DNA from 4 places in the Streptomyces sp. NPDC087215 genome. Region 2 is predicted to be linked to each of the others. Evidence: riboswitches for the same ligand, from Rfam matches in the RefSeq annotation. Region 2 holds a riboswitch; each other region holds the start of a gene.

Region 1 (7,414 bases), on a different contig from region 2:
GCTGCCGTTCTGCGACTTCGGCGAGGTGATCGACCCGCCCTCCGCCGACGTCACCGCCCACGTCGTGGAGATGCTCGCCCACGAGGGCCTGGCCAAGGACCCCCGCACCCGCCGGGGCATCGCCTGGCTGCTCGCCGAACAGGAGCCGAACGGCGCCTGGTTCGGCCGCTGGGGCGTCAACTACGTCTACGGGACCGGCTCGGTGCTGCCCGCGCTCACCGCCGCCGGACTGCCCGTCGCCCACCCGGCGGTGCGCCGGGCCGTCGACTGGCTCGGGACCGTACAGAACGAGGACGGCGGCTGGGGCGAGGACCTCCGCTCGTACCGGGAGGAGGAGTGGATCGGCCGGGGCGCCTCCACCGCCTCCCAGACCGCCTGGGCGCTCATCGCGCTCCTCGCCGCCGGGGAACGGGAGTCCGAGGCGGTCCGGCGGGGCGTCGGCTGGCTCGCCGCCACCCAGCGGGAGGACGGCTCCTGGGACGAGCCCCACTTCACCGGCACCGGGTTCCCCTGGGACTTCTCCATCAACTACCACCTCTACCGGCAGGTCTTCCCGGTCACCGCGCTCGGCCGGTACGTCCACGGGGAGCCCACGCCCGGCGGCGCGCCCTCGGGCGCGCCGGGTGCCCCGGTCGGCGCCTCGCTCGGCAGGGACCGCTGATGGGGCGCGAGCCGGGCCCCGCCGCCCCGCCGCCGCTGCTGATCGCCTGCGCGCTCGGCATCGAGAAGCTCGCCCTGCGCAGCGGCGACCGGGGCGGCGCCCCCGGGCCGGTCACCGTGCTCCGCACCGGGATGGGCCCCGACCGGGCCCGTACGGCCGTGTCCCGGGCCCTCACGGCGGAGGGGGCCCGGGAGGCCGCCGTCATCGCCTCCGGCTTCTGCGCGGGCCTCGCCCCCGGAATGCACCCCGGGGACCTGGTCGTCGCCGGGGAGACCCGGGGAGCGGACGGCACGACGCTCTGCACCGGAGTGGACCTCCTGGTGAAGGCCCTGGTCAGGGCGGTGCCGGGGCGGGCCGTCCACACCGGGCCGCTGACCGGCTCCGACCATGTCGTGCGCGGGCCCGAGCGGGCCGCGCTGAGGGCCACCGGGGCCGTCGCCGTCGACATGGAGTCCGCCGCGACCCTGGGAGCCGCCCGCGCCGCCGAGGGCCCCTGGGGCGGTCCGGGCGTGCGTCCGGTTGCGGCCGTCCGGGTGGTCGTGGACGCTCCTGAGCATGAGCTGGTCCGGATCGGCACGGTACGCGGGGGAATATCGGCCTTCCGTGTCCTTCGCGCAGTCCTTCCCGCGTTTCTCGAATGGCACCGTTCTTTGCTGCTCCCCAGGAGGTGAACGAGTTATGGCCATGCCGCTCCGTCAGTCCGTCCGGGTCGGGACCTACCTCTTCGAACAGAAGCTCCGCAAGCGGGACAAGTTCCCCCTCATCGTCGAGCTCGAGCCGTTGTTCGCCTGCAACCTCAAGTGCGAGGGCTGCGGAAAGATCCAGCATCCGGCGGGCATCCTCAAGCAGCGGATGCCGGTCGCCCAGGCGGTCGGCGCGGTCCTGGAGTCCGGCGCCCCGATGGTCTCCATCGCGGGCGGCGAACCCCTGATGCATCCTCAGATCCACGAGATCGTGCGCCAGTTGGTGGCCAAGAAGAAGTACGTGTTCCTCTGCACCAACGCGATGCTGATGCGCAAGAAGCTGGAGGACTTCACACCGTCGCCGTACTTCGCCTTCGCCGTGCACATCGACGGGCTGCGCGAGCGGCACGACGAGTCCGTCGCCAAGGAGGGCGTGTTCGACGAGGCGGTGGCGGCCATCAAGGAGGCCAAGCGGCGCGGCTTCCGGGTCACCACCAATTCCACCTTCTTCAACACCGACACCCCGCAGACGATCATCGAGGTGCTCAATTTCCTCAACGACGACCTCCAGGTCGACGAAATGATGATCTCGCCCGCCTACGCCTACGAGAAGGCGCCCGACCAGGAACACTTCCTCGGCGTCGAGCAGACCCGGGAACTCTTCAGGAAGGCCTTCGCCGGAGGGAACAGGCGCCGCTGGCGGCTCAACCACTCGCCGCTCTTCCTGGACTTCCTGGAAGGAAAGGCGGACTTCCCGTGCACCGCCTGGGCCATTCCCAACTATTCGCTCTTCGGCTGGCAGCGCCCCTGCTATCTGATGAGCGACGGCTACGTCCCCACGTACCGCGAACTCGTCGAGGACACCGACTGGGACAAGTACGGCCGAGGCAAGGACCCGCGCTGCGCCAACTGCATGGCCCACTGCGGGTACGAGCCCACCGCCGTCCTCGCCACCATGGGCTCCCTCAAGGAGTCCCTGCGCGCGGTCCGGGAGACCGTCTCGGGAAACAACAGGTGAGCGACGCGTGAAGGGTGAGTTCGACCTGCGGGCGCTGCTCGCCGAGCGCGGCGGCGAGGGCTACGAACTGCACGCCCGCCACCTCAACCACCAGCTGCCGAGAATGCTCCGCACCATCGGCTTCGACAAGGTCTACGAGAGGGCCGAGGGCGCCCACTTCTGGGACGCCGACGGCGTCGACCACCTCGACATGCTCGCGGGCTTCGGCGTGATGGGTCTCGGACGGCACCACCCGGTCGTCCGCAAGGCCCTCCACGACGTCCTCGACGCCCAGCTCGCCGACCTCACCCGGTTCGACTGCCAGCCGCTGCCGGGGCTGCTCGCCGAGCGCCTGCTGGCGCACAGCCCCCATCTCGACCGGGTCTTCTTCGGCAACAGCGGCACCGAGGCGGTCGAGACCGCCCTCAAGTTCGCCCGGTACGCCACCGGGCGTCCCAGGGTCCTGCACTGCTCCCACGCCTTCCACGGGCTCACCGTCGGCTCCCTCTCCGTCAACGGAGAGAGGGGCTTCCGGGACGGCTTCGCCCCGCTGCTGCCCGACACCGCGATCGAGCTGGGCGACCTCGACGCGCTGGAGCGGGAGCTGCGCGAGGGCGACGTGGCCGCCTTCGTCGTCGAGCCCGTCCAGGGCAAGGGCGTCCAGGAGTCCCCGCCCGGCTTCCTGCGGGCGGCCCAGGAGCTGCTGCACCGGCACGGGGCCCTGCTCGTCGCCGACGAGGTGCAGACCGGTCTCGGCCGGACCGGCGACTTCTACGCCTATCAGCACGAGGAGGGCGTCGAGCCGGACCTGGTCTGTGTCGCCAAGGCGCTCTCCGGCGGCTATGTGCCGGTCGGCGCCACCCTCGGCAAGGACTGGATCTTCAAGAAGGTCTACTCGTCGATGGACCGGGTCCTGGTCCACTCGGCGAGCTTCGGTTCGAACGCGCAGGCCATGACCGCCGGGCTCGCCGTCCTCTCGGTCATGGAGAACGAGGGCACGGTCGCCCACGCGCGCCGGATCGGCGACCTGCTCTCCGGACGGCTCAAGGAGCTGGTGCCCCGGTACGAGCTGCTGCACGAGATCCGCGGGCGCGGTCTGATGATCGGGATCGAGTTCGGCCGTCCGTCCTCACTGGGGCTGCGCGGGCGCTGGACGATGCTCCAGGCGGCCCGCAAGGGTCTCTTCGCCCAGATGGTCGTCGTCCCGCTGCTCCAGCGCCACCACATCCTCACCCAGGTCTCCGGGGACCGTCTGGAGGTGATCAAACTGATTCCGCCGCTGGTCATCGACGAGGCGGACGTGGACCGGTTCGTCACCGCCTTCACGGCGGTCATGGACGACGCCCACGGCGGCGGCGGGCTGATGTGGGACTTCGGGAGGACACTGGTCAAGCAGGCGGTCGCCCAGCGCTGACCTGCCGAGTCCGCCAGCCCGGCACCGGGGCCGTACCGCTCCGCGCCGGGCTCGTACCGCTCCGGACTTTTGCCTCTGAGGCAAGAAACTTGCCTCAGAGGCACGATCCTGGCGGAATGGACACATGGACCACGTCCCCGGGGACAGCACCCCGGCCCCCGCCGTTCCCGACGTCCTGCCGGACGTCGCCCCGCAGCTGCGGGGCCTGCGCCGACGCCGGGGACTGACCCTGGAGACCGCCGCCCAGCGCGCCGGTCTCTCGCCCGCCCATCTCTCGCGGCTGGAGACGGGCAACCGGCAGCCCTCGCTGCCCATGCTCCTCGCCCTCTCCCGCATCTACGGTACGACGGTCTCCGAGCTGCTGGGGGAGACACCCCCCGAACGGGACCCCGTGGTCCGCGCCGGACGTTCCGAGCCCGTCGAGGCGGACGGCTGGATCTACCGGCAGGCGGGCAGCGCCGGGCGCGCCCTCCAGTGCCTGCGGGTCCACGTGCCGTACGCCACCCGGGCGGACATCGTGCGGGTCCACCCCGGTGAGGAGTGGATCCACGTCCTGGAGGGCCGGGTGCGGCTCGCGCTCGGCGAAGCCGTCCACGTCCTCGATCCCGGGGACAGCGCGCACTTCGACTCGCTCACCCCGCACCGCATCGGCGCCGCGACCTCCAGCGGGGCCGAGCTGCTCTTCGTCCACACCCTGATGCAGAGCCCCGTCGCCGAGCTGTGCCTCGGCGACGGAACTCCGCACCGTCGCTGACCCCGCCTGACCCTTCCTCCGAAAGGTTCGACATGTCCGAGAAGCACGCACCGGTCACCGGCGAGGAGCGCGGTGAGGGCAAGTTCCCCAAGGGCCTGGTGCTCCGCCTCTTCGCGTACCTGGTGGCGGGCCACCTCTTCGCCGGCTTCCTGTATCTGCTCTTCATGCTGGGCGGGCAGAACCAGTAGCGCGGACGGCGAGGGGCGGTGGGCCCGACGCGCGGGCGGGCGGTGAGACCGGACCCCGTACGGGTTCGCCGGGGCCGCGCTCCGCAGAGATCGGCGCGGCCCGGACGGTCCGGCTCAGACCTCGGTGAGCAGACGCTCCCGCAGCCGCCCGAGGGTCTCCGGGGTCAGCTTGAGGCCCTCGGCGAGGTAGGTGTCCACCGAGCCCCAGGTCTCCTCGATCGTCTCGAAGGCGCCCCGCAGATACTCCACCCGCGCGTCGAACAGCGGGCTCAGCAGCTCCATCACCTCGGGCGACATGGCGTCGGACGCGGTGGAGCTGCGGCTCACCTTGTAGCGGCGGTGCGGGTCGTTCGACTTCACGTAGTCGGCCTCGATCGCCGAGCGCTCGACCCCGAGGGCGAGCAGGGTGATCGCGATCGAGAGCCCGGCGCGGTCCTTGCCCGCCGCGCAGTGCATCAGGGCGGGGACGCTGTTCTCCGCGAGCGCGTGCAGGATGCGGCTGTGGTCGGCGGTGCGCTCGACCACCATCTTCCGATAGGAATCGGCCATCCGGTCGGCGGCCTTGTCCCCACCGAGGATCTCCCGCAGCTGGGCTATGTCCCCGTCCCGCACCAGCCGCCAGAACTCCTTGCCCTCGGCCGGGTCGTTCAGGGGTATGTTCACGTTGCGCACGCCCGGAAGCTCGACGTCCGCCCCCTCGATGCGCACGTCGGCCTGGTTGCGGAAGTCGAAGACGGTGTGCAGGTCCAGCGAGGCGAGGAAGGCGGCGTCCTCCTCGGTCGCGTGGGCGAGGTGGCCGCTGCGGAACAGACGGCCGGGGCGCACCGCGCGCCCGTCCGTCGTCGGCAGGCCGCCCACGTCCCGGAAGTTGCGGACCTCGGCCAGCTCGGGCTCGTTCGCTTCGGCGGGCGGGACCTGCGGCAGCTGCTGCGTCACGGATGCTCCTGGAGAATTCGGCGTTCGGGGGTACGGCACGGGGCCGATTCCAAGAGCCAATCATCCAGGCAGGACGAACGGGGCGCACCCCCCTGGCTAGGAATGGGCGATCTGTCCGTATTCACACCTTCCGGATAACACGCCCTGATTGCAGATGAGATGGGAATCGGAGCGTGAGCAGCGTCATAGAAGTGACGGATCGTGCCCGGGGCCGCGACGCAATCGCCTTACGGAAAAAGGGAGTCGAAGAAGTGTCATCCACGCAGGGTGACCGGAATTCCGGGCCCGGGAGCGAGCGGACGCCGAACTGATAAAGCATCGGCTTGTTCGCGCCGAAACGCTCGTCTAGCGTCACCGTCAATCCGGTCGGACCGCCGAATCCTGCCACCGTCCGGAATTCCACTCATCCCATGCGTGGCAGGAGCGGGGGACCCAGGAAGTACGCCGGTCCCGCGACGCAGGACGGCTCGGGGTGAAGTCGCGCGAGAGCGCGGCCGGACATCTCCCGTCCGAACCCGACAGCTCACCTCGCAGGCGCCGGAGAGGAATTCGCCATGCCCGCGAAGGGTAAGCACCGCCGTCCCAGGAACAACTCCCTCACCCGGGGCATCGCCGCCGCCGGTACGGGAGGCGCCGTCGTCGCCCTCCCGCTCCTCGGCGCCACCGGTGCCCACGCCGCCGAGCAGACGGCCCCGGCCGCCCCCGCGCGGACCGTCACCGTCGCCGCCCAGGCCAAGGCGCCCGCCGCGGCGCCGGTCGCGGCCCCGGCCGCGCCGAGGACGTACGCCGTCGTCCCTGGCGACCACCTCTCGAAGATCGCCGCCGAGCACCACCTCACCGGTGGCTGGCAGCGGCTCTACGCGGACAACCGCCAGGTCGTCGGCGAGAACCCCTCGTTCATCCTGCCCGGCATGAAGCTCACCCTCGGCGCCAGGAGCACCGCTCCCGCCGCCGCCCCGAAGAGCCCCGCCACGGCCGCCCCGAAGACCGAGCGCAAGGCCCCCGCCGCCCAGGACTCCGGCGACTCCACGCACACCACCCGGAGCTCCGAGCGCCCGGCCGCCCAGGCCACCACCCCGGACTCCGGCTCGTCCACGACGCAGTCCTCCGGCTCCTCGGCCTCCTCCTCCGGCTGGGTCAAGCCCGTCAGCGGCGGCTTCTCCACCCCGTACCGCGCCTCCGGCTCCATGTGGTCCTCCGGTTACCACACCGGTGTCGACTTCATCGCCTCCTCCGGCACCACCGTCCGCGCCGTCGGCGCGGGCACGGTCGTCTCGGCGGGCTGGAGCGGCTCCTACGGCAACGAGGTCGTCATCCAGCACGCCGACGGCAACTACTCGCAGTACGCCCACCTCTCCTCGCTCGCCGTCTCGGCGGGCCAGGCGGTCTCCGGCGGACAGCAGATCGGCCTCTCCGGCTCCACCGGCAATTCCACCGGACCCCACCTCCACTTCGAGATCCGGACCTCGCCGGGCTACGGCTCCGACGTCGATCCGCTGGCCTACCTCCGCCAGCACGGCGTCTCCGTCTGACGCACCCGCCCCACCGAAGGCCCGGCACCCGTGCGTGCCGGGCCTCCGGCGTATTCCGGCTTGGCAATTTCTTTATCGGTGTCATATGTCACCCGGCGTCAACCCCTCCTTACGGTCGCGTAGGTCACATCCGAAAGGGAAGGATGTCCACCCGTGGCAGACGATTCGAGATCAACAGACAAGAACGCATTCGGGTCGTACGCGGCGATCGGTGACAGCTTCACCGAGGGCGTCGGAGACCCCGGACCC
Region 2 (7,414 bases):
AAGGCGCTCGGGCTGCTCGCCGAGGCGCTGATCGCCCCGGCGTTCCTGGACACCGAGGTCGAGCGGCTGGTGCGCAACCGGCTGGACGAGATCCCGCACGAGTCGGCCAACCCGGGCCGCCGCGCCGCGAAGCAGCTCTCCAAGGAGCTGTTCCCGGCCGAGTCCCGGCTGTCCCGGCCGCGCCAGGGCACCGAGGAGACCGTCGAGGGGATCGACGCCGCCGCGGTCCGCGCCTTCTACGAGGCGCACGTCCGGCCCGCCACCGCCACCGCCGTGGTCGTCGGCGACCTGACGGGCATCGACCTGGACAAGGTCCTCGCCGAGACGCTGGGCGCCTGGACCGGCGAGCGGGCGGAGCCGCTGCCGATGCCGCCGATCACCGCCGACGACACCGGACGGGTCGTCGTCGTCGACCGTCCCGGCGCCGTCCAGACCCAGTTGCTGATCGGCCGGATCGGCCCCGACCGGCACGCGCGTGTCTGGCCCGCGCAGGTCCTGGGCGCGTACTGCCTCGGTGGCACGCTCACCTCGCGGCTCGACCGGGTCCTGCGCGAGGAGAAGGGCTACACGTACGGCGTGCGGGCCTTCGGGCAGGTGCTCCGTTCCGACGCGGGGGGCAACGGCGCCTCGATGCTCGGCATCAGCGGTTCCGTGGACACCCCCAACACCGGTCCGGCCCTCGAAGACCTGTGGAAGGTGCTGCGGACGCTGGCCGCCGAGGGGCTCACCGACGCGGAGCGCGAGACGGCCGTGCAGAACCTGGTGGGGGTGGCGCCGCTCCGGTACGAGACGGCCGCCTCGGTCGCCGGGACGCTCGCCGACCAGGTCGAGCAGCACCTCCCGGACGACTACCAGGCCCAGTTGTACGCGCGGCTCGCCGAGACCGGCACCGTCGAGGCGACGGCCGCCGTGGTCAGCGCCTTCCCGGTGGACCGGCTCGTCACCGTGCTGGTGGGTGACGCGGCGGTGATCGCGGAGCCCGTACGGGCGCTCGGCATCGGTGAAGTGACGGTCGTGACGGGCTGATTCAGGCCCGCTCCACCCCCGATCCGGCAGGGAGAACCCCGACGGCACCGCCCGTCGGGGTTCTCTTTTTGTCCGTATTGACGGAAAGAATGACTGTATGCCCTGTGGTAAGTCTTACAAAAATCGCGTCCAGTTGGTGATCGACAGGCGATCCGCATAGCGTCGGTGCGGCTGTTCGTCAGTTGCACCCGCCGCACCCGCGGCATCGGACAGTCATCGCCGAGTCCCCGTCAGGCGCGAGCCTGGGGAGCCGGGGACCCATACGTAGTCCCTGGGGTGAATCGGACGCCTTCGCCGTGCGGAGGGGCCCGTAGGAGACCTTCCTGCTCCGAACCCGTCAGCTAACCCGGTAGGCGAGAAGGAAGGAAAGGACCAGCCACTTCATGGCGTTCACCCGTGCCACCGGGAAGCACCGTGCTCCGAGCCGGACGGCGCGCCGCGGCGCGGGCTTCGCCGGAGCGGCGACGCTCGCCACCACCGGCGTCATCGGAACCCTCGCCTCCCCGGCGCTCGCCGCCGACGCGGAGCCCCGTTCCCCCGAGGACACCGGCCTCACCCGGGTGATCACCGAGGAGTCCCTCGTGGACCGCCTCAACGCCCAGGCGGCCGCCCAGGAGCGGCAGGCCTTCGAAGCCGTCGCCAAGGCGAAGGCGCAGGCCGAGGCGAAGCGCAAGGCCGAGGCCCGCGCCAAGGAGATCCGCGAGGCCGAGGAGCGCGCCGCCCGCGACGCCGAGCGACGCCGTCTGGCCTCCTTCCAGCTCCCCGTCGCCGGGACCTACGTGTCGACCGGCTACAAGACCGGCGGCTCCCTGTGGTCCTCCGGCAGCCACTCCGGCATCGACTTCCACGCCGCCTACGGCAGCACGGTCGTCTCCGTCGGCTCCGGCACCGTCGTCGAGGCGGGCTGGGGCGGCGCGTACGGCAACAACATCGTCATCCGGATGCACGACGGCACGTACACCCAGTACGGCCACCTGTCCTCCATCGGCGTCCACATCGGCCAGACCGTCGAGCCGGGCCAGCGGATCGGCGTCTCCGGCTCGTCCGGCAACTCGACCGGCCCCCACCTGCACTTCGAGGCGCGCACCAGCGCCGACTACGGCTCCGACATCAGCCCGGTCTCGTATCTGCGCGCCCGAGGCGTCCAGGTCTGACCCGGGCGTCCGCGCCGCGACCGCCAGGACGCGGCGCGGACCGCACGTCGCAAAAGCCCCGGCTCGTACAGAGCCGGGGCTTTTCCCATGGCCGTTCCGGTCGGCATGTTCCGGTGGGGCATCGGAAATTCCGGCGTACTGCAATAGAGTCGCGGAGAGTGCGCGAGAAAAGCGCCGCTCGAATTGTCTCGAAGCGACCAAGGCGGAGGTCGGACATGCGCATTCCCGCGCACTCGGTGTGCACGGCGATCCGGGACGACATCGTTTCCGGGGTCTTCGGGCGGGGGAGCCGGCTCACCGAGGACCAGCTCGCCCGCCGTTACGGGGTCTCCCGCGTCCCGGTCCGCGAAGCCCTGCGCACCCTGGAGTCGGAGGGCTTCGTCGTCACCCGCAGACACGCGGGCGCGCAGGTCGCCGAGCCCACCGAGCGGGAGGCCGCCGATCTGCTCGACATGCGGGCGCTCCTCGAACCGCTGGGGGCCGCACGGGCCGCCCAGCGGCGCACGGAGGCCCATCTCAAGGTCCTCAGGGGGCTGGTGAGGCTGGGGCGGGAGCGGGCCGCGCACGGCCAGGTCGAGGATCTGCGCGCGCTGGGGGGCTGGTTCCACGAGACGCTCGCACAGGCTTCCGGGAGTCCGCCGCTGACGACGCTGCTGACCCAGCTCCGGCACAAGATCGCCTGGATGTACCTGGTCGACGGGCCGGAGCGGCCGGTGGAGGCCTGGGACGCGTACGGCGCGATCGTGGACGCGGTGGCGCGCGGAGACGCCGAGCGGGCGCGGACGCTGACGGCCCTGCACGCGGAGCGCTCGCGTCCGCTGCACCGGCTCAAGCGGCCGGACCGGGGGCGCGTGAGGGTTTCGCAACATGCCGTCAACACGGCGAGTGCCCGGAATTAACGCGGGCGCCCTACAAAAGGGAGAGGAATTCCGTCCGGGGAATTTCGTGCCGGGGATTGGCCGGGCGGGTTCGCCCGGAGCGTTCGGTCTGCCGTGTTCCGGGTGCGCTGTCCGGCGTTTCGAGTTTCGCCCGCACTGTTCGACCCGCCGGATCTCGTGGCGCCCGGCGCCGTCTTTTCCGTCCGCCGTCCGCCGGGGACGGCCGACGCTCTCCCGGAGCCTCCGCGGGCCGGGCGGGCGCCCGTGGAGCGTGGGACGAGATCCCGGACGGAGCCGGAGCCGGAGGCGTACGACGCGAGAGTCGGACAGCGTGGGCCGGACAGTGAGAGCCGGACAGTACGAGGGCCGGGCGGCATGTGAGCCCGGCAGTGCGAGAGGCCGGACCGGGCGGGAGGCGCAGGGACGACACGGGGGACAGGGACGACACGGGGGACAGGGACGACGCGAGAGGCCGTGCCCACCGGATCTCCGGCGGGCACGGCCTCTCGTCGTACGGAGTGCCGCCCCGGGTCAGACGGTCTCGGGGAGCTCGTCCAGACCCTCGGCGACCAGCTTCGCCAGGCGCTCGAGCGCGGCCTCGGCGCCCTCGGCCTCGGACGCCAGGACGACCTCCTCGCCGCCCTGCGCGCCCAGACCGAGCACCGCGAGCATGGAGGCGGCGTTCACGGGGCTGCCGTCGGACTTGGCGATCGTCACCGGAACGCCGGAAGCCGTGGCGGCACGGACGAAGATGGACGCGGGGCGGGCGTGCAGGCCCTCGGCCCAGCCGACGTTGACGCGGCGCTCAGCCATGGTGTTGCCCTTCAAGTCTCAAGCGGTTGTCTAGACCAGTCTCTCACGGGTTGTTCCGCGCGCGCACCGACCTTGGGCCCGGATCGGACCGGTCTTTCGGCCCTTCGCGGGGTGCCCGGCACGTTCCCCACCTTGCACGGCCGTCCCCCGCCGCGCGACCGGTGCCACCGGCGTGTCGCGGCCGTAGGCTGACCTCATGCACAGCGCGTCGGAGCAGTCGGAAGCGGCGGACCAGCCGACACCACCGGCGCGTCCGGGGCCCCCGGACCACAGCTACCCCGACCACTGGGAAGCGGACGTGGTGCTCCGCGACGGCGGCACCGCGCGCATCCGGCCCATCACCGCCGAGGACGCCGACCGGCTGGTCAGCTTCTACGAGCAGGTCTCGGACGAGTCCAAGTACTACCGCTTCTTCGCCCCCTACCCGAGGCTCTCCGCCAAGGACGTCCACCGTTTCACGCATCACGACTTCGTGGACCGGGTGGGCCTCGCGGCGACCGTGGGCGGCGAGTTCATCGCCACCGTGCGCTACGACCGCATCGACGACCGGGGACTGCCCGCCTCAGGCTCCGCCGACGAGGCGGAGGTAGCCTTCCTCGTCCAGGACGCCCACCAGGGACGCGGGGTCGCCTCCGCCCTGCTCGAACACATCGCGGCCGTCGCCCGCGAACGCGGCATCAGGCGCTTCGCCGCCGAGGTGCTCCCCGCCAACACCAAGATGATCAAGGTGTTCACGGACGCGGGCTACACCCAGAAGCGCAGCTTCGAGGACGGCTCCGTACGGCTCCACCTCGACCTCGAACCGACCGACCGCTCCCTCGCCGTCCAGCGCGCCCGCGAGCAGCGGGCCGAGGCCCGCTCCGTACAGCGCCTCCTCACCCCCCGCTCCGTCGCCGTCGTCGGCACCGGCCGGGCACCCGGCGGCGTCGGCCGGACGGTGCTCCGCAACCTCCTGGGCACCGGATTCACCGGACGGGTGTACGCGGTCAACGCCGCGCTCACCGGGACGGCCGACGGGCCCGCCTCGCTCGACGGCGTCCCCGCCCACCCCTCCGTCGGCGCCATCGGCGAACCCGTCGACCTCGCGATCGTCGCCGTGCCCGCCGAACGGGTGCCGGAGGTCGTCGCGGACTGCGGCGAACACGGCGTTCGCGGTCTCGTCGTCCTCTCCGCCGGTTACGCCGAGAGCGGGCCGGACGGACGGGAGCGGCAGCGCGCCCTGGTCCGGCAGGCCCGCTCGTACGGGATGCGGATCATCGGCCCCAACGCCTTCGGGATCATCAACACCGCCGCCGACGTCCGCCTCGACGCCTCCCTCGCCCCGCAGATGCCCGCCGCCGGACGCATCGGGCTCTTCACCCAGTCCGGCGCCATCGGCATCGCGCTCCTCGCCGGGCTCCACCGGCGCGGCGCGGGCCTCTCCTCCTTCATCTCGGCCGGCAACCGCGCCGACGTCTCCGGCAACGACTTCCTCCAGTACGGGTACGACGATCCCGGCACCGATGTCGTCCTCCTCTATCTGGAGTCCATCGGCAACCCCCGGAAGTTCACCCGGCTCGCCCGCCGCACCGCCGCCGTCAAGCCGGTCGTCGTCGTCAAGGGCGCCCGGCACAGCGGCAGCGCCCCGCCCGGCCACCGGGTCCCCGTCACCCGCATACCCCACGCCACGGTCTCCGCGCTGCTCCGCCAGGCGGGTGTCATCCGGGTCGACACCGTCACCGAACTGGTGGACGCCGGACTGCTGCTCGCCGCCCAGCCGCTGCCCGCCGGGCCCCGGGTCACGATCCTCGGCAACTCCGAGTCGCTCGGCCTCCTCACGTACGACGCGTGCCTCACGGAGGGGCTGCGGCCCCTGCGGCCGCTCGACCTGACCACGGGGGCGGTGCCCGCCGACTTCCGCGACGCGCTCGCGGCGGCGCTCGCCGACGAGGCCTCGGACGCGGTCGTCGTCACCGCGATCCCCCGGGTGGGGGAGGACGGGGCCCCCGAGTTCGGCGACGGCGAGGTCCTCGCCGCCGCCCTGCGCGAGGCCGTCGCCTCCGCGCCCCTCCCCGCCAAGCCGGTCGTCGTCGTGCACGTCGAGATGGGCGGTCTCGCGGAGGCCCTGGCGGTCGCGACCAGCACCCGCCCGACGGCTCCGGGCCGCCCCACCGGGACCGCGCCGGACCCCCGCCCGGCCGGAACGCCCCCCGGCCGGGCAGCCGCACCGGACCGGGACCAGGGCGGTGACCGGAACCAAGGCGGTGACCGGAACCAAGGCGGCACGGGCACGCCCACCACCACGCCCACCACCGTCACACCCGCCACCACCACCGGCACCCTCCAGGAAGCCCCCGCGCCGGACGGTCCCGCCGCCGTTCCGGCCATCCCCGCGTACCCGGCCGCCGAGCGGGCCGTACGGGCCCTGGCCGAGGCCGTGCGGTACGGGCAGTGGCGGCGGCAGGCCGCCGAGCCCGGACGGGTGCCCGAGTACGACGACATCGACGAGGCGGGGGCCGCCGCCCTCGTCGAGCGGCTGCTCGGCGGCGCCGAGGCCGACGCCCGGGGTGTGACCCTCGACACCCGGCAGGCCGGTGAACTCCTCGCCCGGTACGGCATTGCCGTCCGCCCGGCCCTGCCCGCGCCCACCCCCGACGCCGCCGCCGCGGCCGCCGCCCGCCTCGGCTACCCGGTGGCCCTCAAGACGACCGCTCCGCATCTGCGCCACCGCCCCGACCTGGGCGGAGTCCGGCTGGACCTGGCGACCGAGGGACAGCTCAGGACCGCGTACGCCGAGCTGACCGAGGTCCTCGGCCGGGCGGCCGAGCTCCAGCCGGTCGTCCAGGCCATGGCACCCCGGGGCGTGGACACCGTGGTCCGCGCCGCCATCGACCCGGCGGTCGGCGCCGTCCTCTCCTTCGGCCTGGCGGGCGCCGCCTCCGAACTGCTGGGCGACGTCGCCCACCGGCTGGTCCCGGCCACCGACCGGGACGTCGCCGAGCAGGTCCGTTCCCTGCGCACCGCACCCCTGCTCTTCGGCTGGCGCGGGGCCGCGCCCGTCGACACCCCGGCCCTCGAAGAGGTGCTGCTGAGGGTCTCCCGGCTCGTCGACGCCCACCCCGAGGTGGTCGCCGTCTCCCTGGAGCCGGTGGTCGTGGCACCGCACGGCCTCTCCGTCCTCGGCGCCACCGTGCGGCTGGCCCCACCGGCCCCCCGCACCGACCTCGGCCCCCGCAGCCTGCCGAGGTACTGAGGGACCTGAGGGGCCCCCACCGCCCCGTAGAATGGAGTCCATGGCAAAGAGCGGTACGACGACCCAGGGGCTGCGCGCGGCGATCGAGCGCAGCGGCTACTACCCGGCCCTCGTGGCCGAGGCGGTGGAGTCCGCCGTCGGCGGCGAGGCCGTCGCGTCGTACGTGGTGCACCAGGAGACCACCTTCGACGCGAACGAGGTCCGTCGCCACGTCACCGTCCTCGTCCTGACGCCGCACCGCTTCATCGTCAGCCACACCGACGAGCAGACCGCCGACAGCAGCTCCCCGACGCCGTACGCCACGACGTCCA
Region 3 (7,414 bases), on a different contig from region 2:
CGCCCCCGCGCCGACGCGGAGCCGTACGTCGTACGTGGCGGGCCCGGTGTCCCGGCCCGGCAGGGCCAGGGTGGCGGCGGCCGAGTCGACGAGGAGCCGGGCCCCTTCCCGTACCTCGGCCTCGACGGCGAGCCGGTCACCGCCGAGCGGGGCGCTCATCGCCCCGACGACGGTGACCCGGGTGTACGGCCCCGGTGTCCTGGTGCGCCGCAGGGCGAGGGGGCCGTCGCTCACCAGGAGCGGCAGCCCGCCGTCGGCGTCGGCGGCGATCCGGGCGGTGGCGCGCAGGCTCACGCGGTCCATGCCCCGATCCGCTCCCGGACCCAGTCGACGACGGGGGCGACGCCGTTCTCGGTGCGCAGCGAGGTGAAGGCGACGGGCAGGTCGCCGCGCTGCTCCCCGGCGTCGTGGGCCATCCGGTCCAGGTCGGAGCCGACGTACGGGGCGAGGTCGGTCTTGTTGACGACGAGGAGGTCGGCGGTGGTGACGCCGGGGCCGCCCTTGCGCGGGATGTCGTCGCCGCCCGCGACGTCGATGACGAAGATCTGGGCGTCGACGAGGCCCTTGGAGAAGGTGGCGGTGAGGTTGTCGCCGCCGGATTCGACGAGGATGAGGTCGAGCGGCCCCACCGCGTCCTCCAGTTCCTCGACGGCTTCGAGGTTGGCGGAGATGTCGTCGCGGATGGCGGTGTGGGGGCAGGCGCCGGTCTCGACGGCGCGGATGCGCTCGGGCGGCAGGACGGCGTTGCGGAGCAGGAACTCGGCGTCCTCCCGGGTGTAGATGTCGTTGGTGACGACGGCGAGGGAGAGGGTGTCGCGCAGGGCCCGGCAGAGGGCGGCGACGGTGGCGGTCTTGCCGGAGCCGACGGGGCCGCCGAGTCCGATGCGCAGGGCGCGGCGGGTGCCGTCGGGGCGGTGGGCGTCGGCGGAGACGGCGCCGTGGTGGTGTCCGTGGTCGAGGTGCATGGGGCAGCTCCTTGGTGTGCGGGCGGGCCGTGGAGGGGTGGACGCAAGAGTGGGTCGGGGCCGGGACGGGACCCGGCCCCGGGGTCATGAAGCGGTCAGGAGACGGCCAGAAGTCGGCCAGAAGTCGGTCCTGAGGTGTCCGCGGGGCCGTCCGAGGCCGTCATGAGGCCGTCATGAGGCGAAGAGGCGCACCGGCCAGGCGGCGTGCTGTTCGGCGGTGAGGTCGAGCAGGGGCGCGGAGGCCGCGGGCAGGGCGTCGACGCCCTGCCGGGCGGCCGCCACGGCCTGTGCGGCGACCTCGTCCATCTCGGGGGCGAGGCGGGCGAGGACGGCGGTGGCCTGGTAGGGGTCGAGGCCGAGGAGGCGGACGACGGCGGTGGCCGGTCCGCCGACGGTCTCGTACACGACGCAGTGGGCGGCGTCCTCGGGGCCGAGCCCGGCGGCGCGGGCGGCGGTGCCGAGGACGACGGGCTGATGGGCGCCGCGCGGGAACAGCGCGGCCAGCGCGTCGAGTTCGGGGCTGGGCCAGGCGGCGCGGGCGGCCCGCATCATCTGACGGCCGAGCCTGCGCGCGGCGGCGCGCAGGGCGGGCGAGGGAGTGCGGGCGTCGGCCGCCGTGTCGAGTTCGGCCGGGTCGAGTCCGTGCGCGGCCCCGGCGGCCAGCGCGGCGGAGGTGAGGCCGGTGGTGCGCAGTCGGCCGCGGCAGAAGGACTCCAGTCCCGTGGCGTCCCGGACGCGGTCGGCGCGGACGGCGGCCTCGGCGCCGCCGGAGTGGGCGTGCCCGCCGGCGGGAAACCGTCCGTCGGCGAGCACGAGCAGTGCGGAGCGTGTCATGGAGGGGGCGCCGTCAGAAGAGGAAGTAACGCTGGGCCATGGGCAGTTCGGCGGCGGGTGCGGGTTCGACCACTTCGCCGTCGATGCTCACCGAGAAGGTGTCGGCGTCGACCTCGACCCGGGGCACGGCGTCGTTCTCGACCATGTCCGCCTTGGTGACCCGTCGGGTGGAGCCGATGGCGGCGAACTCCTTGTGCAGTCCGAGCTTCTGCGGGAGGTCGTCCTCGATGGCCGCCTGGGCGACGAAGTTGATCGAGCCCGCGGCGGCCGCCCGGCCGAGCGCGCCGAACATGGGGCGCGGCAGCACCGGCTGCGGGGTGGGGATGGAGGCGTTGGCGTCGCCGAGCTGCGCGTACGCGATCTGTCCGCCCTTGATGACGACGAGCGGCTTCACACCGAAGAAGGCGGGTTCCCACAGGACCAGGTCGGCGAGCTTGCCGGGTTCGACCGAGCCGATGACGTGGCCCATGCCCTGGGCGACGGCCGGGTTGATCGTGTACTTGGCGACGTAGCGGCGGGCCCGGTGGTTGTCGGCGCGGCCGTCGCCGGGGAGGGCGCCGCGCCGCTTCTTCATGACGTGGGCGGTCTGCCAGGTGCGCATGATCACTTCGCCGATGCGGCCCATGGCCTGGGAGTCGGAGGAGATGATCGAGATCGCGCCCAGGTCGTGCAGGACGTCCTCGGCGGCGATGGTGGAGGGCCGGATGCGGGACTCCGCGAAGGCGAGGTCCTCGGGGACGGCCGGGTTGAGGTGGTGGCAGACCATCAGCATGTCGAGGTGTTCCTCGATGGTGTTGACGGTGTGCGGCCGGGTCGGATTGGTGGAGCTCGGCAGGACGTTCGGCTCCGAGACCACGGTGATGATGTCGGGGGCGTGGCCGCCGCCCGCGCCCTCGGTGTGGTAGGCGTGGATGGTGCGCCCGGCGACGGCGGCGAGGGTGTCGCCGACGAAGCCCGCCTCGTTCAGGGTGTCGGTGTGGATGGCGAGCTGGGCGCCCGTCTCCTCGCAGACGCCGAGGCAGGCGTCGATGACGGCGGGGGTGGCGCCCCAGTCCTCGTGGATCTTGAACCCGAGCGCTCCGCCGCGCAGTTGGGAGTGCATGGCCTCCCGGGACATGGTGTTGCCCTTGCCGAGCAGACCGATGTTGACGGGGAAGGTGTCCAGGGCCTCGAACATCCGGGCCATGTGCCAGGGGCCGGGGGTGATGGTGGTGGCCTTGGTGCCCTCGGCGGGGCCGGTACCGCCGCCGACGAGCGTGGTGACGCCGGTGGCGAGGGCCTGCTCGACCACGGTCGGGGAGATGAAGTGGACATGGGTGTCGACGGCGCCCGCGGTGACGATGCGGCCGTTGCCGACGATGACCTCGGTCTCGGGGCCGATCACCAGGCCGGGGTGGACGCCGTCCATGGTGTCGGGGTTGCCGGCCTTGCCGAGGGCGACGATCCGGCCGTCCCTGATGCCGATGTCGGCCTTGACGATCCCCCAGTGGTCGATGACCACGGCCCCGGTGATGACGGTGTCGGGGGCCCCCTCGGCGCGGGTGGTGCGGGCCTGGCCCATCGACTCTCGGATGACCTTGCCGCCGCCGAAGACGGCTTCGTCCCCGGCCCGGCCGGGGCCTCCGCTGCGGTCCTCCTCGATCTCCACGAAGAGGTCGGTGTCGGCGAGCCGGAGGCGGTCGCCGGTGGTGGGGCCGAACAGGTCGGCGTAGACGGCGCGGTGCAGATCAGGCACGGGAGTCCTCTTCGTTCGCGTCCAGGGGACCCGCGGTCTCGCCGCGCAGACCGGGGACGATCCGGCGGCCGGTGAGGGGAACGAGTTCGACCTCGACGGGGATGCCGGGTTCGAAGCGGACGGCGGTTCCGGCGGCGATGTGCAGCCGCTGTCCGCGCGCGGCGGCACGGTCGAACTCGAGTCCGGGGTTGACCTCGGCGAAGTGGTAGTGGGAGCCGACCTGGACGGGCCGGTCGGCGGCGTTGAGCACGGTCAGACGCGTGACGGGGCGCCCCTCGTTGAGGGGGACGGGGCCGTCCGCGTACAGGATCTCTCCGGGGATCATCGGCGCGTCCGTTCAGACGATGGGGTCGTGGACGGTGACGAGCTTGGTGCCGTCCGGGAAGGTGGCCTCGACCTGGACGTCGTGGATCATCTCGGGGACGCCCTCCATGACCTCGTCGCGGGTGAGCACCTGGCGTCCGGAGGCCATCAGTTCGGCGACCGTGCGGCCGTCCCTGGCGCCTTCGAGGACATGAGCGGTGATCAGCGCGACGACCTCGGGGTGGTTGAGTCGCACACCGCGTGCCCTGCGCTTCTCGGCCACGTCGGCGGCCACATGGATGAGCAGGCGTTCCTGCTCGTGCGGGCTCAATTGCACACTTCCACCTCACAGTCGTCCGCCGGGACGGGACCCGGACAGCTGCGGACCCTACCGAGCTTCAACACCTTGTTGAATGCTGGAGCGCGGTACACCGGCAGACATTGCACGTTAGGGCGGAAGTTTTTCCGGCTGGTTAACTACGCCTTTGCGATCACATGATCATCGGACCGACGACGGTACATACGGAGCCGGACCCTCCCCTGACGGATCGACATCCGGCCGTGTCGTGTCGAGGGCCGGACGGCCGACACGTGTCGCAGAATCCCTCCCTCGTTCGGAGTAGTCGACGAGTCGATATTCAGACCGGTCAACTTGCGCCATCGATGTACTCATCTGGCGGAATCGAACGTTCCATCGCTGGTGCGGGGCTCGCCGGGGGTACCTCCGATGATCACGAAACCCTCCTGTCCACCCGAACGGATCAGTCGTGAGGAGCCTCACATATCGCCGTTTCCACTCGGATTTCACCCCTGGTGTGAGTCAAGATCCCTGTCGACGACAAGCCCCCGCCGCCGCGGCGGGGCGGTCCGGGCGGACGCCGAGTCCTGCCGCTGTCCCGGACGTCTGGTCGACAGGATTGGACCGGCAGGAGTGGAGGACCCGATTTTTACGGGGCGTACGCGCTGTTTCCCACAGCGGGGCCGCCCCTTGGGGTGAAGCCGCAACCGCGGCCGGGCATCTTCGCCTGCCCGAACCCGACAGGTCATCCTTCACAGGCGGCTGACGAAGGGTTGCGCATGACTGCGCAGATGCACGTCCCGTCCCTGCTGTCCCGGGTCGGAGCCGTCTCGGCTCTCACTCTCGCCGCCGTCGGCGGCACGCTGCTCGCACCGGGTGCGGCGCCGGAGGCCCAGGCAGCGACGAACTACGCGAACAAGGCACTGAGCGTCGCCGCGTCCAAGAAGGGAGCACCGTACCGGTACGGGAGCGCCGGACCCTCCAGGTTCGACTGCTCCGGTCTGACGCTCTACGCGTACCAGAAGGCGGGCAAGTCGCTGCCCCGCACCGCGCAGCAGCAGTACAACAGAACCACACGCGTCTCCGCCGCCTCACGGCAGAAGGGGGACCTGGTCTTCTTCCACTCCGGCGGAAGGGTCTACCACGTGGGCATCTACGCCGGGAGCGGCAAGATCTGGCACTCGCCCAAGACGGGGTCCTGGGTGAAGCTCGACAAGATCTGGTCGTCCAAGATCTACTACGGCCGCGTCCGCTGACCCGGCGGAACCGACGGCCGGTCCGTGAACTGACCCGGGGCCGGTCCGTGAACTGATCAGGCGGAACGGACGGCGCCGGTCCGTGCGGGGTGCGGTGGCGCCGCCGCATCCCGCACGGACCCGGGCCGACCCCTGGCGGTACGGTCCCGGCGACCGCGCGTCCCCCGCGGAAGCCGCCTCCGGGGCCCCTCTCGGGCCCGCGACGACGGCATCGGCCCGGGTCACGACGACGGACCCGCCCCACGCGGGTCCGTCAGCGGCTGGCCAGCGGGGCGGGGGTCCACGGGAGGGAGATCCGGACCGTCTTGCCGCCCTCCTCGATCGGGGTCACGGAGAGACGCCCGCCGGCCTCCGCCGCGAGGGCCCTGACGATGACCATGCCCCTGCCGTTGTCCTGCTGGACCGCGGCGGGCAGACGGCGCGGCAGCCTCGGATGACTGTCGGTGACACCGATGTGCAGCTGCTCCTCCCGGTCGAGCCTGAGGTCCACCGTGAAGGTGGGCGACTGGCCGAGGGTGTGCAGCACGGCGTTGGTGGCCAGCTCGGAGACGACGATCCGGATCGCGTCCGCGGTCTCCGTGGCGTCGTCCAGGCCCCAGCAGCCGAGAACCTCCGCCACGAACCGCCGGGCCGTGGACACCGAGGCGGGTTCGCTCGGCAGAGTGACGGATGCTTCCTGCTGGTCTGCCATGGCGACGCCGTCCCTTTCCGCCGGGGCCGCTGCCCCGGATCGCACTGCGCGTCAGACTGCCACCGATCGGGCCGCGCCGGGAGGCGTTCTCCCAAGATATGTCCCCATCTGTCGCCCGAAGCGGTGAACGCGAAGGCCCCGGGACGCACCGGGCCGCCGTCCGCCGGGTCAGCCGGCCGGAGCCGTCCGCAGGATCGTTTCCACCGCGTACGCGATCCGCTCGTCCGTCAGATCCGCGCGGGCCGTGAGCCGTAGCCGCGAGACCCCGTCGGGCACGGAGGGCGGCCGGAAACAGCCGACCGCGAGCCCCCGCTCCCGGCAGTCCGCCGCCCAGCGCAGCGCCGCCTCCGGGGAGGGGGCGCGCACCGAGACCACGGCCGCGTCGGGCCGGGCGGCCGTCAGACCCGCCCCGGTGAGGAGCCGGTGCAGGGTGGTGGCAACCGTACGGGTCCGCTCCGCGAGACCCGGCTCGGCCGCCAGCAGACGCAGGGCCGCCAGCGCGCCCCCGGCGGCGGCCGGGGCGAGACCGGTGTCGAAGATGAAGGTGCGGGCCGCGTTGACCAGGTGCTCGACCACCCGGGCCGGGCCGAGGACCGCGCCGCCCTGACTGCCGAGGGACTTCGACAGGGTGACGGTGGCCACCACGTCCTCGTCGCCCGCGAGCCCGGCCCCGTGCAGGGCCCCCCGACCGCCGTCGCCGAGGACGCCGAGGCCGTGGGCGTCGTCCACGACCAGACCGGCGCCGTGCGCGCGGCAGGCGGCGGCGAGCGCGGACAGCGGGGCCCGGTCGCCGTCGACGGAGAACACGGAGTCGCTGACGACCAGGGCCCGCCGCCCCGGATGCGCGTCGAGGGTCTTGCGCACGGCCTCCGGGTCGGCGTGCGGGACGACGGCGGTCTCGGCGCGCGCCAGACGGCAGCCGTCCACGATCGAGGCGTGGTTGGAGGCGTCGGAGACGATCAGGGCGTCCCGGCCGCCCAGCGCGGTGAGCGCGGCCAGGTTCGCGGTGTAGCCGGAGGAGAAGACGAGGGCGGCCTCGAAGCCGCAGAAATCGGCGAGTTCGCGTTCCAGCCGGGCGTGCAGCCGGGTGGTCCCGGTGACGAGCCGGGAACCGGTGGAGCCCGCGCCCCAGCGGCTCGCCGCCTCGGCCGCCGCTCCGGTCACCTCGGGCCGTCGGGTCAGGCCCAGGTAGTCGTTGCCCGCCAGGTCCAGGAGGTCGGAGTCGGCGGCGCGGGGCCGCAGCACCCGGACGAGACCGGCGTCGGCACGGCGGCGCGCCTCGGCGTCGGTCCAGTCGAACGCGGTGCGGCGCGGGCCCGCGGCCCGGGTCCC
Region 4 (7,414 bases), on a different contig from region 2:
AAGTCCCCGGCGCCTCGTCGTGTCCCGTCTCCGGGCCCGCGCCCGAGCTCTTCACCTGGGAGTTCGCCAGCGATCCCTATCCCGCGTACGCCTGGCTCAGGACGCACGAGCCGGTGCACCGCACGACCCTCCCGAGCGGGGTCGAGGCCTGGCTGGTGACCCGGTACGCCGACGCCCGGCAGGCCCTCGCGGACCAGCGGCTCTCCAAGAACCCGGCGCACCACGCCGAGTCCCCGCACGCGAAGGGGAAGACGGGCATCCCGGGCGAGCGCAAGGCCGAGCTGATGACCCATCTGCTCAACATCGATCCGCCGGACCACACCCGGCTGCGCAGGCTCGTCTCGAAGGCGTTCACCCCCCGCCGGGTCGCGGAGTTCGCCCCGCGCGTGCAGGAGCTGACCGACCGGCTCATCGACTCCTTCGTGGAGCGGGGGAGCGCGGACCTCATCCACGAGTTCGCCTTCCCGCTGCCCATCTACGCCATCTGCGACCTGCTCGGGGTGCCCGAGGAGGACCAGGACGACTTCCGGGACTGGGCCGGGATGATGATCCGGCACGGCGGCGGGCCGCGCGGCGGGGTCGCGCGGTCGGTGAAGAAGATGCGCGGCTATCTCGCGGAGCTGATCCACCGCAAGCGCGAGGAGCCCGGGGACGACCTCATCTCGGGTCTCATCCGGGCCTCCGACCACGGCGAGCACCTCACCGAGAACGAGGCCGCCGCGATGGCCTTCATCCTGCTCTTCGCCGGCTTCGAGACCACCGTCAATCTGGTGGGCAACGGACTGTACGCGCTGCTCCGGCATCCGGAGCAGCGCGCCCGGCTCCAGGACTCGATCGCCGCCGGGGAGACCGGACTCCTGGAGACCGGGATCGAGGAACTGCTGCGGTACGACGGGCCGGTGGAGATGGCCACCTGGCGGTACGCGACCCGCCCGCTGACGATCGGCGGGCAGGAGATCCCGGCGGGCGACCCGGTGCTCGTGGTCCTCGCCGCCGCCGACCGGGACCCCGAGCGCTTCGACGGGCCGGACGTCCTCGACCTCGCCCGGCGCGACAACCAGCACCTCGGATACGGGCACGGCATCCACTACTGCCTGGGCGCGCCGCTCGCCCGGCTCGAAGGGCAGACGGCCCTGGCGACCCTGCTGACCCGCCTCCCGGACCTGCGGCTCGCCGCCGATCCGGCCGAACTGCGGTGGCGCGGCGGGCTCATCATGCGGGGGCTGCGCACCCTTCCGGTGGAGTTCTCCCCGGCCGTCCCCCTCCATGGATCTGACGAGGTGTCAGAAATGTGATCTTCGCGTGATCGCGGGTGCATCGACTTGTGATGAGCGTTCGAATACGGCTACGTTCCCCGACAACTCAGTTCGACCACCCCAGTTGTCACGCGAAAGGCGCTCCTATGCGTTCCGGGAACGGACGACACCGCCGCCCCCGTCAGGCCCCCGCCATCGTCGTCGCCGCGGGGGTGACCGGGTCCGCCATGGCGCTGCCCCTGCTCGCCACCGGCTCGGCGTCCGCCGCCGACGCCGCCACCTGGGACCGGGTCGCCGAGTGCGAGTCCGGCGGCCAGTGGAGCGCCAACCTCGGCAACGGCCTCTACGGCGGCCTCCAGTTCACCCAGGACAGCTGGGAGCGGCACGGCGGTCTCGCCTACGCGCCCAGCCCCGACCTGGCCAGCCGCGCCCAGCAGATAGCGGTGGCCGAGAAGGCCCTCGCCAAGGGTTCCACCGCGTGGGCCACCTGCGCGCCGATCGCGGGACTCGTCAACGACGGCGCCCGGCCGAAGGTGGACCCGGGCCCGGCGGACCTCCCCAAGCCCTCCGGCGGCCCCGTCGCCGAGTCGAACCGTACGACGGGTCCGCCCTCCTCCGGTGCGGCGGAGGCGGCCCGGGGCGCGGCCGGACGGACCGCCGAGGCGCGCACCGCCACCTCGGCGCCCACGAGTCCCGCCACGCCCTCGACGGGCGCGCCGGTGACGGGCGCGCCGGTCGGCCCGACGGCCCCCGTCTCCCCGGGCGCCCCCGATCCCGCCACCACCACGCCCGGCGGGTCCGTCGCACCGGGCACGTCCGGTGAGCCGACGACCGGTGCCCCGTCGACGGGGTCCGGCAAGCACCGGGGCGACGCGGCTCCGGAGGGGACCGGGAAGCCGGGCGACTCCGCCGAAACGGGTCGCCACGCGGCGCCCGGTGACGGCCTCTCCGAGGAGACCGCGGCGAAGCCCTTGGCCGACGCCGCCAAGAATTCGGGCGGAACGGACAGTCAGGGCACTTCGGGCGCGTACACGGTGAAGGCGGGCGACAGCCTGTCCGACATCGCGCAGCAGAACGAGCTGCCCGGAGGCTGGACCGCGCTCTATGACGCCAACCGGAAGACGGTCGGCACCGACCCGGACCTCATCCTCCCTGGTCAGAGCCTTGACCTGACGGAGAGTCCGGTCGCACAGGCGGAGTGATTCGGGGTCATATGTCCGGTTCTGGGCAAGTGAGACATGGGTCTCTTCGCCCCAACTGGCGTGTCACACCCGCAAACTTTGCTCCTGTCGCCTCCCACCTGCGCAAACACCCCCCGCCGGAAGGCAAGGAGGGTCGGAATGTCCGTCATTCGCCTCTTTGAACTTCCGGTGGGTCTGTGTCTACGGTCGTCACCGCTCGCCACCGCGGGCCCCGTCGACCGAAACGCCGAATCCTGCCGTCGGCCGTCGGGAACAGTCGTCGCGCAAGCGCCGAAGGCAGGAGCGGGGGACCCAAGGTAAGTGCCGGACCCGGCCGTTGAGAGACGGCCGACGACCGGCTTGGGGTGAAGCCGCGTGCTGGGACACGCGGCCGGGCAACTCATTGGCCCGAACCCGACAGCTCACCTCGCAGGCGTCGGTGAGGAGAATCTCCATGCTGTTTTCCGGTAAGGGCAAACACCGCCGTCCCTCCAAGGCCACCCAGGTCGTCACGCTCGTCGGCGTCACCGGTGTCGCCGTCGCCGCCCCGCTGATGACCGCGGGCACCGCCTCGGCCGCCACGGTCGCCGAGTGGGACCGCGTCGCCCAGTGCGAGTCCGGCGGCAACTGGTCCATCAACACGGGCAACGGCTACTACGGCGGCCTCCAGTTCGCGGCCTCCACCTGGGCCGCGTACGGCGGCACCGCCTACGCCTCGACCGCCAACCAGGCGTCGAAGTCCCAGCAGATCGCCATCGCCGAGAAGGTCCTCGCGGGCCAGGGCAAGGGCGCGTGGCCGAGCTGCGGCGTGGGCCTCTCCCGTGCCTCCTACGACGGCGGCGCCGCCGAGAGCGCCCCCAAGACCGTCACCCAGCAGCCGAAGCAGCAGCCGACGCAGCAGCGGTCGGCCGAGCAGCCGACGACCCGCAGCGAGCAGCGCCAGGCCCCGAAGAAGGCCGCGCAGCAGCAGGCCGCGCCGAAGGCGACCGTCACCACCCCGACCGGCAAGAAGGTCGAGAAGGGCGACGGCGAGTACAAGGTCGTGACCGGCGACACCCTCAGCAGCATCGCCCAGGCGCACGGCGTCAAGGGCGGCTGGGCCAAGCTCTTCGAGCTGAACAAGGACGTCGTCGACCACGCCGACCTGATCTACCCGGGCCAGCAGCTCCACCTCAAGTGAGCCCGGCGGTCCGTACGGGTCCCGCGACCCGTACGGCACCGACGACCCTCCCGCGGTGACCACCCCGGCCCGGCGCGCCTCCCCCCGTGCGCGCCGGTCCGGGGTTTCCGCCGTCCGAGGTCTCCCGCTCCTCTCCTCCTGCGGAGTTCCACGCGCGGGCCGCGCGGAGATCGCGGGCGCGGGTCACGGACGGAGACACGGGCGCGGCCACGGACGGAGACACGGGCGCGGGCGGACTCGCCGCCACGGGCGGGACTCCCCTTCCCTCTCCCGGCCCCCGTCACGAGTGGTCGCCCCACCGGGGGCGGGGTCCCCGCCGCGTACGCGCTCCCTCCCCGCTCCGGGAGGGGTCCCGCCACGTACGGACTCCCCTTCCCTCCCGGATTCCCCGCCCACGGGCGGAGCCCCCTCCTCGCGCCCCGAGAAGGGTCTCCCCGGCGGTTTCGGGAGGACTTCTTGGTTACTGTCCAGTAGATCCGGGGTCTTTCGCCCCTGAATGCATGTCCTTGGGCCCTTTTTCGTCCCAGGGGGCGGGCGCCCGGCTGGCCGGAGCCGCCGAGCCGGTTAGGCTCTTGACGCAAGGCCAAGCCGACCCTGCGCCGACCTTGCGTCACATCCAGCGTCACATCCCATAAGGAGATGCTCGTGCCGTCCATCGACGTCGTCGTAGCCCGGGAAATCCTGGACTCCCGAGGCAACCCCACCGTCGAGGTCGAGGTCGGCCTCGACGACGGCAGCACCGGCCGTGCTGCTGTTCCGTCCGGAGCCTCCACCGGTGCGTTCGAGGCCCTCGAGCTTCGCGACGGTGACCCCAACCGCTACCAGGGCAAGGGCGTCGAGAAGGCCGTCCTCGCCGTGATCGAGCAGATCGGCCCGGAGCTCGTCGGCTACGACGCCACCGAGCAGCGCCTGATCGACCAGGCCATGTTCGACCTGGACGCCACCCCGGACAAGTCGTCGCTCGGCGCCAACGCCATCCTCGGCGTCTCCCTCGCCGTCGCGCACGCCGCCTCCGAGGCCAGCGACCTCCCGCTCTTCCGCTACCTCGGCGGCCCGAACGCGCACCTGCTGCCCGTTCCGATGATGAACATCCTCAACGGTGGGTCGCACGCCGACTCCAACGTCGACATCCAGGAGTTCATGATCGCCCCGATCGGCGCGGAGTCCTTCTCCGAGGCCCTCCGCTGGGGCACCGAGGTCTACCACACGCTCAAGGGCGTCCTGAAGCGCAAGGGCCTCTCCACCGGCCTCGGCGACGAGGGCGGCTTCGCGCCGAACCTCGACTCCAACCGTGCCGCGCTGGACCTGATCCTCGAAGCGATCAAGGAAGCCGGTTACGCCCCCGGCAAGGACATCGCGCTCGCCCTCGACGTCGCCGCCTCCGAGTTCTACAACGACGGCAAGTACGAGTTCGAGGGCAAGTCCCTCTCCGCCGCCGAGCTGACCGAGTACTACGAGGAGCTGGTCGCGGCCTACCCGCTGGTCTCCATCGAGGACCCGCTCTTCGAGGACGACTGGGCCGGCTGGAAGGTGCTCACCGACAAGCTGGGCACCAAGGTCCAGATCGTCGGCGACGACCTCTTCGTCACCAACCCCGAGCGCCTGGCCCGTGGCATCGAGGAGGGCTCCGCGAACGCCCTGCTCGTCAAGGTCAACCAGATCGGCTCGCTCACCGAGACCCTCGACGCCGTCGAGCTGGCCCAGCGCAGCGGCTTCAAGTGCATGATGTCGCACCGCTCCGGCGAGACCGAGGACGTCACCATCGCCGACCTCGCCGTCGCCACCAACTGCGGCCAGATCAAGACCGGCGCCCCGGCCCGCTCCGAGCGCGTCGCCAAGTACAACCAGCTGCTGCGCATCGAGGAGATCCTCGACGACGCCGCCGTCTACGCCGGCCGCAGCGCCTTCCCGCGCTTCAAGGGCTGACGGAGTCGCACCCGGTAGTTCCGTCCGTCCCCGCACCCGGTCCCGTACCGTGTGCGGGGACGTACGCGTGAACAGGGGAGGCGACACGACATGGCCGCGAAGAACCGGGACCGGTTCTCCACCGCGACCCGGATCAGGCTGCTCGGCGAGCAGACCGCCGCCCGTGTCTACCGCTCCCAGACCCGCCGCCAGGCCCGCCGCTCCCGGCTCACCGGCCGCGCGGCCTTCCTCGCCCTCGTCGTCTGCTCCCTCGTGGTGGCGCTCGCCTACCCGATGCGGAGCTACGTGTCCCAGCAGGGCGAGATCGCCGAGCAGCAGCGCAAGGCCGCCGAGGCGGCCCGGCGCGTCGAGGAACTCAGGGACGAGAAGGCCCGCCTCCAGGACCCGGCCTACGTCCGCCGCCTCGCCCGCGAGCACCTGCACTACCTGATGCCCGGCGAGACCGGCTTCACCGTGGACGACCCCGACGCGGAGCGACGGCCCCGCGCCGAGCAGGGCGCGGCCGACCGCCCCTGGTACGACAACCTCTGGGACGGCGTCGACCACGCCGACCGCCCCTGACCCCCTCCGCACGCGACACACGAGCAAGGCAGACATGGAAACGCCCCCTCCGCAGACCGCACGCACCGAGCCCACCGACGAGGACATCGCGGCCTTCGAGCTCCAGCTCGGCCGACCGCCCCGCGGGCTGCGCGCCATCGCCCACCGCTGCCCCTGCGGCCGGCCGGACGTCGTCGAGACCGCGCCCCGGCTCCCCGACGGCACCCCCTTCCCCACCACGTACTACCTGACCTGCCCCCGGGCGGCCTCGGCCATCGGCACCCTGGAGGCCAACGGGGTCATGAAGGAGATGCAGGCCCGGCTCGCCACCGACCCGGAGCTCGCCGCCTCCTACCGCGCCGCGCACGAGGACTACCTCGCCCGCCGCGACGCCATCGAGGTCCTGGAGGGCTTCCCCAGCGCGGGCGGGATGCCCGACCGGGTCAAGTGCCTGCACGTCCTCGTCGGCCACTCGCTCGTCGCGGGCCCCGGCGTGAACCCCTTCGGCGACGAGGCCCTCGCCATGCTCCCCGAGTGGTGGGCCAAGGGTCCCTGCGTCACCCCGTGCGCCCCGAAGGAGGAGGACGGCCGGACCGTCGGGTCCTCCGACGGCGGCCGCTTCGCCTCCGGGCCCGAGGCCACCGAGGACGAGGAGACCAAGTGACCCGGGTCGCCGGAATCGACTGCGGTACGAACTCCATCCGGCTGCTCGTCGCCGACGTGGACCCCACGACGGGCGAGCTGATCGAGCTGGACCGGCGGATGACGATCGTCCGGCTCGGCCAGGACGTCGACCGCACGGGACGGCTCGCCCCCGAGGCGCTGGAGCGGACCTTCGCCGCCTGCCGGGAGTACGCGGCCGTCATCCGCGAGCTCGGCGCCGAGCGGCTCCGGTTCGTCGCCACCTCCGCCTCCCGCGACGCCGAGAACCGCGCGGACTTCGTGGCCGGGGTCGTGGAGATCCTGGGCGTCGAGCCCGAGGTCATCACCGGCGAGCAGGAGGCCGCGTTCTCCTTCGCCGGGGCCACCGGCGAGCTGCCCGCCGACCGGACCTACCTGGTGGTGGACATCGGCGGCGGCTCCACCGAGTTCGTCACCGGCGACCGGCACGTCGAGGCCGCCCGTTCCGTGGACATCGGCTGCGTCCGGCTCACCGAGCGGCACGTCCGGCACGACCCGCCGACCGCCGAGGAGGCCGAGGCGATCCGCGCCGACGTCCGCGCGGCCCTCGACCTGGCTGCCGAGGCCGTCCCGATCGGCGACGCCGGGACCCTCGTCGGTCTCGCGGGCTCCGTCACCACGGTCGCCGCCATCGCCCTCGGGCTCCCCGA

The links. Region 2 has a riboswitch for cyclic di-AMP ahead of ACIO92_RS20160 (M23 family metallopeptidase). Riboswitches for the same ligand answer to the same signal wherever they lie in the genome.
Region 1: it holds a riboswitch for cyclic di-AMP, as region 2 does, so the genes downstream of both, ACIO92_RS02675 (peptidoglycan DD-metalloendopeptidase family protein) here and ACIO92_RS20160 (M23 family metallopeptidase) in region 2, are expected to answer to the same signal.
Region 3: it holds a riboswitch for cyclic di-AMP, as region 2 does, so the genes downstream of both, ACIO92_RS25150 (C40 family peptidase) here and ACIO92_RS20160 (M23 family metallopeptidase) in region 2, are expected to answer to the same signal.
Region 4: it holds a riboswitch for cyclic di-AMP, as region 2 does, so the genes downstream of both, ACIO92_RS31265 (transglycosylase family protein) here and ACIO92_RS20160 (M23 family metallopeptidase) in region 2, are expected to answer to the same signal.

Annotation. Positions count from the first base shown of each region.
Region 1 is NZ_JBIUZD010000001.1:640,473-647,886, reverse strand. Features, by position in the region: gene shc (squalene--hopene cyclase) at 1-661, shown strand, start outside; gene ACIO92_RS02705 (1-hydroxy-2-methyl-2-butenyl 4-diphosphate reductase) at 661-1,332, shown strand; gene hpnH (adenosyl-hopene transferase HpnH) at 1,340-2,362, shown strand; gene ACIO92_RS02695 (aspartate aminotransferase family protein) at 2,370-3,755, shown strand; gene ACIO92_RS02690 (XRE family transcriptional regulator) at 3,880-4,509, shown strand; gene ACIO92_RS02685 (DUF6126 family protein) at 4,542-4,697, shown strand; gene ACIO92_RS02680 (tyrosine-protein phosphatase) at 4,812-5,633, opposite strand; cyclic di-AMP (ydaO/yuaA leader) riboswitch at 6,028-6,183, shown strand; gene ACIO92_RS02675 (peptidoglycan DD-metalloendopeptidase family protein) at 6,188-7,165, shown strand; gene ACIO92_RS02670 (SGNH/GDSL hydrolase family protein) at 7,319-7,414, shown strand, end outside.
Region 2 is NZ_JBIUZD010000007.1:144,834-152,247, forward strand. Features, by position in the region: gene ACIO92_RS20155 (pitrilysin family protein) at 1-1,026, shown strand, start outside; cyclic di-AMP (ydaO/yuaA leader) riboswitch at 1,234-1,397, shown strand; gene ACIO92_RS20160 (M23 family metallopeptidase) at 1,410-2,180, shown strand; gene ACIO92_RS20165 (GntR family transcriptional regulator) at 2,396-3,079, shown strand; gene ACIO92_RS20170 (HPr family phosphocarrier protein) at 3,590-3,871, opposite strand; gene ACIO92_RS20175 (GNAT family N-acetyltransferase) at 4,068-7,103, shown strand; gene ACIO92_RS20180 (DUF5998 family protein) at 7,144-7,414, shown strand, end outside.
Region 3 is NZ_JBIUZD010000011.1:64,762-72,175, reverse strand. Features, by position in the region: gene ACIO92_RS25180 (urease accessory protein UreD) at 1-294, opposite strand, end outside; gene ureG (urease accessory protein UreG) at 291-965, opposite strand; gene ACIO92_RS25170 (urease accessory UreF family protein) at 1,137-1,799, opposite strand; gene ACIO92_RS25165 (urease subunit alpha) at 1,813-3,534, opposite strand; gene ACIO92_RS25160 (urease subunit beta) at 3,527-3,859, opposite strand; gene ACIO92_RS25155 (urease subunit gamma) at 3,872-4,174, opposite strand; cyclic di-AMP (ydaO/yuaA leader) riboswitch at 4,704-4,911, shown strand; gene ACIO92_RS25150 (C40 family peptidase) at 4,915-5,391, shown strand; gene ACIO92_RS25145 (ATP-binding protein) at 5,645-6,082, opposite strand; gene ACIO92_RS25140 (8-amino-7-oxononanoate synthase) at 6,251-7,414, opposite strand, start outside.
Region 4 is NZ_JBIUZD010000019.1:97,228-104,641, reverse strand. Features, by position in the region: gene ACIO92_RS31275 (cytochrome P450) at 1-1,295, shown strand, start outside; gene ACIO92_RS31270 (transglycosylase family protein) at 1,403-2,458, shown strand; cyclic di-AMP (ydaO/yuaA leader) riboswitch at 2,717-2,888, shown strand; gene ACIO92_RS31265 (transglycosylase family protein) at 2,892-3,617, shown strand; gene eno (phosphopyruvate hydratase) at 4,257-5,543, shown strand; gene ACIO92_RS31255 (septum formation initiator family protein) at 5,634-6,104, shown strand; gene ACIO92_RS31250 (DUF501 domain-containing protein) at 6,139-6,747, shown strand; gene ACIO92_RS31245 (Ppx/GppA phosphatase family protein) at 6,744-7,414, shown strand, end outside.